DNA from 3 places in the Paenibacillus sp. 10L310 genome. Region 2 is predicted to be linked to each of the others. Evidence: predicted binding sites of a transcription regulator. Region 2 holds the regulator's gene; each other region holds the start of a gene.

Region 1 (4,296 bases), on a different contig from region 2:
GTAGGTGAAACAAGCGACATTCAATGGAACTTCACCAAGTTCCTTGTTAACCGCGAAGGTGAAGTGGTAGGTCGTGTTGAACCGAAAGAATCTCCGGAGACAATGATTGCAGATATCGAGAAATTGCTCGGTTAATACATGAACGTTTGAGAAGCCTGTCCTTGCATAAGCAAGGATAGGCTTCTTTGATTATTTTATATACGCGGATTTATTCTCTTCACAGGTAGGAGTTGGACCCATGAAATCAACCCTGTAATGAAAATTAAAGCCATTTATTTTTTGTAAAAGTCAAACAAGAATGCAGGAGACACCTCTAACTTTATACGTCCACACTGTGATCATACAGGGATCACGGAAGCCATTACATAGCATAAACCCGCCCAAATCCGGGGACAATGAAATCAATACAATGAAGGGAAGAAAGGCTTAAATACAGGGAAATGACCTCCTTCGACAAACTTTTTTTGCTCAACCTATTGCAATGTGAAAAATATCACATTATAATGAGTGTATAAAGTGAAATAAATCACATATACAGTTTCGAACAAGAAGTGAAATGTTTCACAACCATAACAACCTTATATTCAAACTCATTTATATATTTCGAGGAGGAACTTTTAATGAAAATCGCAGTTATCGGATGTACACACGCAGGAACCGCAGCCATCGTAAATACCGCCAAATTGTACCCGGATGCTACCATCACGGTGTATGAGCGCAATGACAATATCTCCTTCCTATCTTGTGGCATTGCGCTCTACGTAGGTGGGGTTGTGAAAGACCCTGACGGTTTGTTCTATTCTTCGCCTAATCAACTGGCAGAGCTTGGTGTTGAAACCAAGATGCTTCATGAAGTAACAGCAGTAGATGCCAAGGGCCATACTCTTCAGGCTAAAAATCTGCAAACCGGGGAAGAATTTGAAGATACGTTTGACAAACTGATCGTGACAACGGGGTCATGGCCTGTCGTTCCGAAGCTTGAAGGCATCGAGATGGACAACATTTTACTTTGCAAAAACTACAATCATTCCAACACGATTATTGAAAAAGCCAAAGATGCCAAACGTGTTACCGTTGTAGGTGCAGGATATATCGGCGTAGAACTGGTTGAGGCTTTCCAGATGAACGGCAAGGAAGTTACCCTGATCGACAGTGTGGACCGTATTTTGAACAAATACTTGGACCCTGAATTCACGGATGCGATTGAAGATACGTTGACTGGACGCGGCATCAAGCTGGCTCTTGGTCAAACGGTACAGAAGTTTACTGGTGAAGATGGCAAAGTAACTAAGGTGATCACGTCCAAAGGAGAGTTCGAAACCGATCTGGTTATTCTGTGCATTGGTTTCCGTCCAAATACAGAGCTGCTCAAAGGCCAAGTGGATATGCTGCCAAACGGCGCAATCATCGTGGATAAATATATGCAAACGAGTCAAAAGGACGTCTTCGCTGCGGGTGACAGCTGTGCTATTCATTACAACCCAACAGGCAAAGCAGCGTACATTCCATTGGCGACTAACGCCGTGCGGATGGGTACACTCGTAGCCCGTAACCTGGTTCGTCCTACGACACCGTATATGGGTACACAAGGAACATCGGGTATCAAAATTTATGAGCAAAATATCGCGGGTACCGGGATGACGGAAACGTCTGCTGCTGACGAAGGTTTGATTGTTGAATCTGTCGTACTGGAAGACAGCTACCGTCCGGAGTTCATGCCAACGGCTGAGAAACTGTTGCTCAAAGTAGTATATGAGCAGGCTACTCGTCGGATCGTTGGAGCACAGGTGATGTCTCAGGTTGATCTGACTCAATCGATTAATACGATCTCGGTTTGCATCCAAAATAACATGACCGTAGATGAGCTGGCCTTCATCGACTTTTTCTTCCAGCCGCATTACAACAAACCATGGAACTTCCTGAACACGGCTGGTCTGCAAGCACTGCCTCCAATAGAAGTAAAAGCACCAGCAATGGTGTAAGGAAGCAGAATAGATGGTTGAACAGCGATCTTGATAAACGCCATACAAAGATAAGTCATGCTTGTCCGTAAATAAGAGCTGTGCGATAACTGCCAAGATTACGAAACAAGGCGGACGATTATAAAGGAAAGAGAAGACTGGCGAGTATATCGTCAGTCTTCTTTTTTGTTGTTTTAGCTACAAAAGGCCTTACTACACTCTTGCTGTCATAACTATTCCAAGACACTCTTAAAGTATCTTTTTAAGTAACATTGTGATAATTTGCACAAAGTTATGTTTAGGACCGAGATACAATTAGGATGTGGTATTCAACGCATAACTAATGAATTTCAGATGGTTTTATCCAATGATGAACAATGAAGGAGAGGATGAATGATATGGCAGCAAAAACACCTCTTGAGGTTGCACAATATACGGCGCAAACAGGCAAGAAGAAGGCTCAATATCCGGTGTCTTCTGTACTGGTGCTTAGTTTTCTGGCAGGGGCTTTTATTGCGCTGGGTTTTCTATTGGATATTCGGGTAATTGCTTCTGCACCAGCAGAGTGGGGGAGTCTGGTCAATCTGATTGGAGCAGCAGTGTTCCCGGTTGGATTAATCTTGGTACTCATAGGTGGTGGCGAGCTGCTGACGGGCAACATGATGGCAGTTCCACTTGCAACGATTGCACGAAAATTATCTGTGGGTAGTATGTTGAAAAATCTAACCTTAGTGACGATTGGTAATTTTGTTGGAGCTTTGTTTGTCGCGTACGCGTTTGGACATGTGCTGGGTCTGACCGGAGAAGGTGTATATCTGGCGAAAGTGGTGGATATGGCTGGGCATAAGCTGCATGACGGCTTCCTGCAAGCTTTCATCTCTGGCATCGGCTGTAACTGGCTGGTGGCACTGGCCGTGTGGCTATCTTATGCATCCGATACGATGAGTGGCAAAGTACTGGGCATTTGGTTTCCAACGATGGCATTTGTGGCGATTGGATTCCAGCACGTTGTGGCCAATATGTTCCTCATCCCGGCGGCAATCTTTGAAGGACATTATTCGTGGGGTCAATATGTGATGAATTTCATTCCGGTATGGCTCGGGAATCTGACTGGTGGTGCTCTGTTTGTAGCTGCAGCCTATTGGGTAGTGTACCTGCGCCAAGCCGAGCCAAAAGTGAAACCAGAGATGGCGACGTCGATCGAACCTATGGAGACGGAGGCTAGAGTAATGTTGAGCAAACAAGCATAGAGGGCACAGCGAGGTATGGATACACGTATATTAGAAGTGAAGACGATTCTGATCTCGCTCGGTTCATGGCGAATATGCTGTGATGGAGCAGGGTGGGATCGTTTTTTTGTATGGGGTTCTTGTTGGAGTTTAACGCAAAATAAATTCGCCATGACAAGGTTCGGGGGAACGAAACCTGTTCATGGCGAATTTCGGGAGTGGTCCATGATATGGCATGAGGAGGAAGTGGGGAAACACTAGCCTAATGCCTTATTTTTAATTTACCCCTGAATTCTGAAGTTGAATCAAACTCAAAAACATTTTTTTGAAAATAATTTAAAGCCGCTATAGCGGCGAATATGAAGCAAAAACATACTGTTCTCTTTACGCGATAACCTCGAAGAAGATATGATATAGGGATAGCTTTTATAGAGGGGAGCCTTACGATGATCGATCAGGAGAATGGTATATTTGCGGCGGTGTGCCCGCTCGACTGTCCGGACACTTGTGGTCTGTTATTACATAAAGAGAACGGCAAAATTGTGAAGGTGGCAGGCAATCCGGATCATCCCATAACCAAGGGTGCCATCTGTAATAAAGTCAGGAATATGACTGAGCGGGTGTATCACCCCGAGCGTCTACAATATCCGATGAAACGTGTAGGAGCCAAAGGTGAAGGCAAGTTCGAACGAATTAGTTGGGATGAAGCGATTCGCGAGATTACGACCAAATTCACTGCATTGTCCGAAACCTACGGCCCGGAGAGCATCCTGCCCTACAGCTTTTACGGTAACATGGGCATTCTCGGCGTAGACGGCATGGACCGACGTTTCTTCAATGCGCTTGGTGCGAGTGTACTGGAGCAGACGATCTGTAACTCTGCTGGAAATACGGGCTGGAAATATACGATGGGTGCCAATCGGGGAACGGTGCCGGAAGATACGGAGCATGCGGATCTCATCCTGGTGTGGGGTGGCAATATCGTCAGTACCAATATGCATCAGGTCGTTTTGGCGGAGAAAGCCCGTAAAAAAGGCGCCAAGATCGTCGTCATCGACGTTCATCGCAATCGTACCGCACAGTGGGGCGACTGGTTTATTCCGCTG
Region 2 (4,296 bases):
GGTATCTGTTGCCTGCTATTTACGAAAGTGTGAAGCAAGAACAGAAAGTTATGGTTAGCACGCATACGATCAATCTGCAGGAGCAATTGAGAGAGCGGGACATTCCGATGCTGACTCAAGTGGTTCCGTTCCCGTTTAAGGCTGCTGTATTCAAAGGACGTGGACATTACCTGTGCCTGCGCAAATTTGAACACAAAATCAATAAACGTGAATTCGCCACACCGAAAGAGGATTATTTCACAGCTGCTCAGATGATCGTCTGGCTTACGCAGACCGAAACCGGAGATGATGAGGAACTTAACCTTAGCGGACGCGGAGGGGACTTCTGGGAGACCGTACAGAGTGAATCCGAATCATGTCTGGGAAGATCCTGTCCATGGTTCCGTAAATGCTTCTACCATCGTGCCAAACATGAAGCAGGGTTGTCTGATATCGTAATCACCAATCACTCCAAATTATTTACGGATGTGAAAGCCGCGCATCAGCTGCTGCCAGCCTATGAGAGTCTTGTGATCGATGAGGCACATCATCTGGAGGATGTCGCTGGTAAACATCTTGGAATGCATATGAAATATTTCACCTTGGTTCATACACTGACCCGCCTATTTAAAGACAGTCGTAATGGTCAGCTACCTATGCTTCGTTCGCAGTTATCCGGGCATGAAAATTCGGTGCAATGGGGCTCCATGGTGGATCAGATGTTCCCGCTCGCTCTTGAAGTTAAGGAGCTGTGGGATCGTATGAGCGATGCCTTGTTTGGTCTCTTGCCTGAACGAAGTGATGCTTCACCGGGAGAGACGGGGCAATTTTCACTGCGTCTGAAAGCATCTCAGAAACCTGCAAAATGGCAGGAGTTGCAGGATCTGGAGAACCAGATCTATGTGACTCTGGGCGATTTGGTTCGCAAAGGGGACAAATTGCTGCTTGAAGTGAAAGAGGATCAGGATGATTATCAATCGGATAGTCTGATCACGGACATTACAGGACTGCTGAAAGATCTGACCACATTGAAGGAGAATCTACGTTTCTTCATGCGTATGGATGACGCCAAAACGGTGTACTGGATGGAAGCCAGCGGCCAATTCCGCAGCAAATCTCTCCAGCTGTATGCCGTACCTGTAGATGTGAGTGCACAACTTAAGGATTTATTTTTTGATAAAAAGAAAAGTGTTGTGCTTACATCGGCTACGCTTTCGGTAGATAAGTCATTCCAGTTCATGATTGAACAGCTTGGCTTGCAGGAAGCCGCCGAGAACAATCGGCTATTAACGTCGATGTTGCCATCACCTTTCAACTATCGCGATCAGGCACTTCTGGTGATTCCGCGTGATTTCCCAAGTGTGAAGGGAAGTGTGGGTGATGCGCACTTTGTTAATATGCTGGTGCAATCACTCGCAGAGACGGCAATTGCTACGCGTGGACGCATGATGGTTCTGTTTACTTCATACAAGATGTTGCGACAGGTCTATGATCCGCTGAAGGAGGCACTGTCTGGCAACGACATCTCGTTGCTTGGGCAAGGCGTTGACAGTGGAAGTCGTTCCAAATTGACTCGCAGGTTTCAAGATGCCAAAGCAACGGTACTTCTGGGCACAAGTAGCTTCTGGGAGGGTGTAGATATCCCGGGAGAGGCGTTAACTTGTCTCGCTATTGTGCGACTGCCTTTCCAGCCACCGAATCATCCGTTGGTGGAAGCCAAGAGTGAGTTGCTCCAGGAACAGAAGAAAAATCCGTTCATGAAACTGTCCGTGCCACAAGCGGTCATTCGTTTCAAGCAGGGATTTGGCCGATTGGTACGTACAGCAAAGGACAGAGGAATTGTCATTGTTTATGATACACGGGTGATTGAAGCGTATTATGGTAAATTCTTTTTGTATTCATTACCTGGTCCCAAAATGGAGCATATGCTCACGGAGCAAATGGTTCCACGAATTACTGAGTGGTTGGAAAAACCTGCTAATGAACAAAAATAATGGTTGTTTTGTTCGTTATATCATTGCATGACACTATCGTTTGGCGTTAAACTTTATTAGATATTTCCGTATCCGATTAAAGCAGTTGCACGTAAGAACTTATAACCTAAATTACAAGGAGCATTCTGTATAAAATGTCACGTTTATCTTTGAGTTTTATACAGAATGCTCATCTTTTCATCTATTATTTTATCGCGGCCTTGGTAAGGGGGAGCAAGAATGAAATCGGATAAAATTTCAGAAGCGGTGGTACGACGTCTGCCTGTTTACTTGCGTTATTTGAACGAGTTGCATCAGCGTGAGGTGGCTACTGTTTCTTCTCAAGAGCTTGGACAGAGGCTGGATCTGAATCCGGCCCAAATTCGTAAAGACCTGGCTTACTTCGGTGATTTTGGTCGTAAAGGGATCGGGTATGATGTATCCTATTTGATCGAGAAAATTCGTCACATTCTCAAAATCGATCAGCAAATTAATGTAGCTCTGGTAGGAGCGGGTAACCTCGGTCAAGCCTTGTCCAACTACAACGCATATCTGAAAGACAACATGAAGATTGTTGCTGTATTTGATGCATATGGACCGAAGATAGGTAGTCAAATCAACAGTTTGACGGTAAAACCAATGGATGAATTGACGGAAGCGGTTAAAATGGAAAACATTCGCATCGGAATTATCACGGTTCCGGATACGGAAGCCCAAAATGTAGCCGATCAGCTTATTGAATCAGGAATTGAAGCGATCCTTAATTTTGCACCAACCATTCTAAAAACACCGCCGCATATCCGCATTCACCATGCTGACTTTACAACGGATCTGCTTAGTTTGGCCTATTACTTGGAGACTGGAAAGGACGACGAGGAAGATGACAACAAATAGATGGGTAATTCACAACGGCAAATTTGCCGTTAATGAAGGCGGCACAACATGGAACGTGGTCCACGGATACATGGTTGTTGAGAATGACAAGATTGTGCATATTGGTGAGACATTGCCGGATGAAGACAAAAATTGTACCAAAGTGGATGGAAAAGGACTGTTCTTCCTGCCGGGTCTGATCAATACGCATGGTCATGCAGCGATGTCGTTGCTCAGAGGGCACGGAGACGATCTTGCATTGCAAGTATGGTTGCAGGAAAAAATGTGGCCGATGGAAGCGAAAATGACTTCAGAAGACGTATATTGGGGAACTTCGCTATCGGTGCTTGAAATGTTGAAAGGCGGAACTACAGCTTTCCTGGACATGTACGATCACATGGATCAAGTTGCCAAAGTTGTGGAGCAATCCGGCGTTAGAGCAGCACTGGCACGTGGTGTAATCGGGCTGTGCTCGGAAGAAGAACAATTGCGGAAGCTGGAGGAGTCGGCTGCGTTTGCGCGTGAGTGGAATGGACAGGCAGATGGTCGCATTACAACCGTAATCTCGCCACATGCACCATATACATGCCCTCCTGACTACATAGAGAAGCTTGTGCAGGTCGCGAACGACCTAAACCTTCCCCTTCATACACATATGTCGGAAACGCTTCGTGAAGTCGAGCAGAACGTGGCTGATTATGGACTGCGTCCTGTGGCACATCTGGAGAAACTGGGCTTTTTCTCTCGTCCATCCCTGGTTGCACATGCGGTGCATCTGAATGACGAAGAGATTGAGATTCTGGCCCGTCATGATGTGGCTGTATCCCATAACCCGGGAAGTAACCTGAAACTCGCTTCAGGTGTTGCGCGGGTACCTGCGTTGCTGAAAGCAGGAGTTACCGTGTCACTCGGAACAGACGGACCGGCAAGCAACAACAACCTGGATATGTTCGAGGAAATGAGACTGGCTGCATTGATTCACAAAGGTGTATCTGGTGACCCGACGGCAGTGCCAGCAGGCGAAGCGTTATTACTCGGAACGTCATACGGTGCCAAATCCATCTTCTTGAACAATACCGGAGCACTCCAGGTCGGCATGAAGGCTGACTTTATCGCCTTGGACATTGAACAGGCACATTTCTATCCACATACAGACCTGATCTCACATACAATCTATTCGGCTTCTGCCAAGGATGTTGAGCACGTATGGGTGGATGGGAAACAAGTGGTGAAACATGGCGAATGTCTGACACTGGATGAAGAACGCATTTTGCGTGAGTCTCAATTGGCATTTGATGGTCTGCTTGCTCGTTAATTGCAGGACAGCATCATAGGGAAAGGAAGTTCGGCTTTTGAAGAAAAAAAAGAAGTGGATATGGATTTCGCTGCTTGCACTGGTTCTGATTCTGTTTGGACTTCAGCGTTATTACGTCCATGTCACGCAGGACCAACGCAAGGAAGAAGCGCTCGC
Region 3 (4,296 bases), on a different contig from region 2:
CCGAAGGTTGTGCCATAATAGAGGTTATGGACAACAGGGTGAATGATTTTACGCAGGGTGGTGTTACCTACATGATGAAGAAAATCCCCGGTTACATAGGTGTATGTTTGCTCCTACTGGCGATCTTGGCTGGTTGTAGTGAGACACAGCCTTCTGAGCAGCCAATTGTCAAAGAGACAGAAACAGCGAATACAATCACAGTGGCTGTAGATGGCAGTACGTTTTTGCCTGATGCAACAAAGTCCATTAAGCGAGATTTTAGTGAGGGTTTGACACTCAAAAAAGCATTACTCAATAGCGGACTGGTTGATTTTACGGCAGATGGCAAGCGGATTCAATCCGTCGGTGAAGTTTCTCTGGATTCTTCGCTTAGCTGGGCTGTCAAATTAAACGGCAAGGATATTGAACAGGAAGATTGGGACATGGAGCTTCATGCCAAAGATGAAGTGATCATTTACGTGAAAGCCGCTGACAGTGGGGGGGATGGCGTTGCATATCAGACAACGTTACTCAAGGTTAGCGGTGGAAACATTATGCCAACCCTTAATCGTCAATATGCCGGCGTCTACGTTCAAGAGTGCACAGTTCGTGATGTGTTGAAGTCCAGCGGCATTGTAAGAATGTCGGAGAATAACAAATTTGTCGTTTCGGTCGAGAATGTCACGCCTCGTATGAATGAGCGGTGGGTCATTATGGTGAATGACAAAGAATTAATGGAAAATGGTCTGGACATGAAATTGAATCCACGTGATGCGGTAAAGCTTGAATTAACCAATGCATCCTAAGTATACCAAGAAGCCCAATCTCTTTTTAGAGAACTGGGCTTTTTTTCATTAAATATATAAACAAGGTCCGATCAGCATAGTCAAATATTAAATACGACAGATCTCGTTCGGGCAAAGTTCACAGTGACAGATGCCTTGCAGCATCTTCAGATCTTTGATGACAATCATGCCATTGTCATATTCAATCCCATCTTTCTTACGCAGGTCGCTTAACATGCGGTTTACACTTTCACGAGTGGCTCCAATCATATTGGACAGGTCCGTGTGGGTAATTTTTTTGTGAATAATGACATGCTCTCCATGAGGCTCACCATACGAATTCGACAACCGAATGAGGGTGGAGCAAAGTGCACCCGGTTTGCCATATAACATGAGATCCCGGAATTTGGTCTGTGTCAACCGGTGGTGGATGCCCATCCATTTCATAAAATCGATCGCGAAGTCACAATGCTGGCAGATTAACATTTCCAGGTCTTTATGTTCCAGTACACCGATCTCACTGTCCTCCAATACTTCCGCTGAGAAGCTGTGTTTAGAGCCAAAGAAGGGATCAGCCTGCCCAATCATATCACCGGATTGATACATGTACATGATCAGTTCCTTGCCTTCATCCGTGGATTTGGTGATCTGGGCACGGCCCCGTTTCATATAATAAAGTTTGTCAGAGATGTCGCCTTCCCAGTACAGATGTGTACCTTCCGGATAGGTTCTATCTTTCATGGTAACCAGCAGATGGTTGAAATTTGCTTCCGAGAAACAGTTAGTATTACCGCGCTTTTCCAGTACAGTTGTTAGTTCTCTCATAAGTCTATCTCCCCTTTATGTCCATCGGACGACCTTCTGTAGTAAGCAGTAGCCTCCGAGGTTCGCCGCAAACCGTTGCCGTCCTGATCAGGGTCATCTCGGCCGGGAGGAAGGACGGTACAAATTGCGGTGGTTCAATTTTTAAGTTCAGTATATACCTAATCTTACCGTTTGAGGGGGAAGGAAAGGGGGCAAAAATGACGAAATTTCAAACATTGTGATAAAATTCACTTTTAATGGAGAGGATGAATTTTACAGCTCTATATTTTAAATAGGAAGTGAAAATGGTCGTATGAAGGACACTACAAAACTTAAATTAAATTTGTTATACTTTGTGAAAAAAATCACATAATTAAGTTTATTGTCATGTTACGATGTGAATGTAAACGAGAGAGACAAACTAATACGAACCTTTAGGAGGATGAGGGAGATGGCTGTAAAGAACGAAGTCGCCCCAGCAAAAGAACCGACAGCAGGTCAGTATATTCAAACGTTAATCGACAAAGCGAATAAAGCACACGCCGCATTCATGAAGATGGACCAGAAGCAGATTGACCGGATTGTGCAAGCGATGGCACTTGCGGGTCTGGATAAACACATGATGCTCGCCAAGATGGCCGTAGAAGAAACAGGCCGCGGAGTGTATGAGGATAAAATCACCAAAAATATATTTGCAACAGAATATGTGTACCACAGCATCAAGTACGATAAAACCGTAGGTGTGATTGAAGATAACGAGTATGAAAGCTTCCAGAAAATTGCGGAGCCGGTCGGCATCATCATGGGTATTACACCAGTTACCAACCCAACATCAACGACGATGTTTAAAGCATTGATTTCCATCAAGACGCGTAACCCGATCATCTTTGGTTTTCACCCATCTGCACAGAATTGTAGCCGGGAAGCTGCCAAAATCCTGCTGGAAGCGGCTGTGAAACATGGTGCACCAGCAGATTGTATCCAGTGGATTGATGATCCTTCCATGGATCGTACAAACGAACTGATGAATCACAATGATGTGGCTCTCATTCTGGCAACAGGCGGATCAGGCATGGTACGTGCAGCGTACAGCTGTGGTAAACCTGCACTGGGCGTAGGACCGGGTAACGTACCTTGCTTTATCGAGAAAAGCGCGGATATCAATCAGGCAGTAACGGATTTGATCCTGTCCAAGTCTTTCGATAACGGCATGATCTGTGCTTCTGAACAAGCGGTCATCATTGAAGAACCGATCTTTGATCAAGTGAAGAAAAAAATGATCGCAAATGGCTGTTACTTTGTTAACAAAGATGAAGCAGCAAAATTGACAGCAGGTGCGATTAATGCCGAGAAATGTGCGGTGAATCCGGCGATTGTTGGTCAATCTGCGGTGAGCATTGCGAAATTGTGCGGTATTGAAGTTCCAGCAGGCACCAAAATTCTTGTGGCCGAGATTGAAGGGGTAGGTACTAAATTCCCATTGTCGGCTGAGAAATTAAGCCCGGTACTGGCTTGTTACAAAGTTAAAACGGCAGCAGAGGGCATTGAACGTGCAGCAGAAGTGGTTGCTTTTGGCGGCATGGGTCACTCCTCGGTTATCCATTCAACAAATGAAGAAGTGATTGGCAAATTCGCAGATCGTCTGCAAACTGGACGGATTATTGTGAACTCACCATCCACACACGGTGCCATCGGAGATATCTACAACACAAACATGCCGTCATTGACACTGGGATGCGGATCATACGGACGTAACTCGACTTCTTCCAACGTAACCGCTGTGAACTTAATCAATGTGAAAAGGGTGGCTCGCCGTACCGTGAATATGCAATGGTTCAAAGTGCCGAACAAAGTCTACTTCGAAAAAGGAGCAACACAGTATCTTGCCAAAATGCCTGACATCACACGTGTGGCCATTATTACGGATGCCATGATGGTGAAGCTTGGATATGTTGAAAAGGTAGAACACTATCTGCGTCAACGCCAAATGCCAGTAGCGATCGAAGTGTTCTCCGATGTTGAGCCAGATCCATCCACAACAACGGTAGATCGCGGAACCGAAATGATGCGCCGCTTCCAACCAGACTGCATTATCGCACTCGGCGGTGGATCACCGATGGATGCTGCCAAAGCCATGTGGTTGTTCTATGAATATCCGGACACGGACTTCAACGATCTGAAACAAAAATTCATGGATATCCGCAAACGGATCTACAAATATCCACGTCTCGGCGTAAAAGCGAAATTTGTAGCGATCCCAACCACATCGGGTACAGGTTCTGAAGTGACATCGTTCGCGGTTATCACAGATAAAAATCAAGGTAACACCAAATATCCATTGGCCGACTATGAGCTGACACCAGACGTAGCGATTGTCGATCCGGAGTTTGTATACTCCCTGCCGAGAACAGCCGTTGCCGATACAGGTATGGACGTACTGACGCATGCGATTGAAGCTTATGTATCTGTTATGGCAAATGATTACACGGATGGACTTGCGATCAAAGCCATTCAACTGGTGTTCCAATACCTGGAGCAATCTGCGCTGCAAGGCGATAAACTGGCACGTGAGAAAATGCATAATGCTTCAACGATTGCTGGTATGGCATTTGCCAACGCATTCCTGGGCATTAACCACAGCTTGGCGCACAAATGGGGCGGTCAGTATCACACCGCACACGGACGCACCAATGCAATCCTGATGCCACACGTCATTCGTTACAACGCG

Evidence for each region. The regulator Rex, encoded in region 2, represses fermentation and respiration genes when NADH is low (regulators of the CRP and FNR family bind a similar motif). The targets are predictions, from matches to a motif close to TTGTGAAATATTTCACAA.
Region 1: the regulator Rex is predicted to act here: its motif matches at 2,234-2,251, upstream of AC1DE7_RS21840 (formate/nitrite transporter family protein).
Region 3: the regulator Rex is predicted to act here: its motif matches at 1,922-1,939, upstream of adhE (bifunctional acetaldehyde-CoA/alcohol dehydrogenase).

What each region holds. Positions count from the first base shown of each region.
Region 1 is NZ_JBFTKC010000011.1:180,312-184,607, reverse strand. Features, by position in the region: gene AC1DE7_RS21850 (glutathione peroxidase) at 1-135, shown strand, start outside; gene AC1DE7_RS21845 (FAD-dependent oxidoreductase) at 621-1,982, shown strand; gene AC1DE7_RS21840 (formate/nitrite transporter family protein) at 2,360-3,211, shown strand; gene AC1DE7_RS21835 (hypothetical protein) at 3,227-3,451, shown strand; gene AC1DE7_RS21830 (molybdopterin-containing oxidoreductase family protein) at 3,637-4,296, shown strand, end outside.
Region 2 is NZ_JBFTKC010000003.1:527,222-531,517, reverse strand. Features, by position in the region: gene dinG (ATP-dependent DNA helicase DinG) at 1-1,973, shown strand, start outside; gene AC1DE7_RS11380 (redox-sensing transcriptional repressor Rex) at 2,193-2,846, shown strand; gene AC1DE7_RS11375 (amidohydrolase) at 2,833-4,140, shown strand; gene AC1DE7_RS11370 (DUF5590 domain-containing protein) at 4,178-4,296, shown strand, end outside.
Region 3 is NZ_JBFTKC010000010.1:176,076-180,371, forward strand. Features, by position in the region: gene AC1DE7_RS20835 (hypothetical protein) at 72-785, shown strand; gene AC1DE7_RS20840 (Crp/Fnr family transcriptional regulator) at 873-1,589, opposite strand; gene adhE (bifunctional acetaldehyde-CoA/alcohol dehydrogenase) at 2,020-4,296, shown strand, end outside.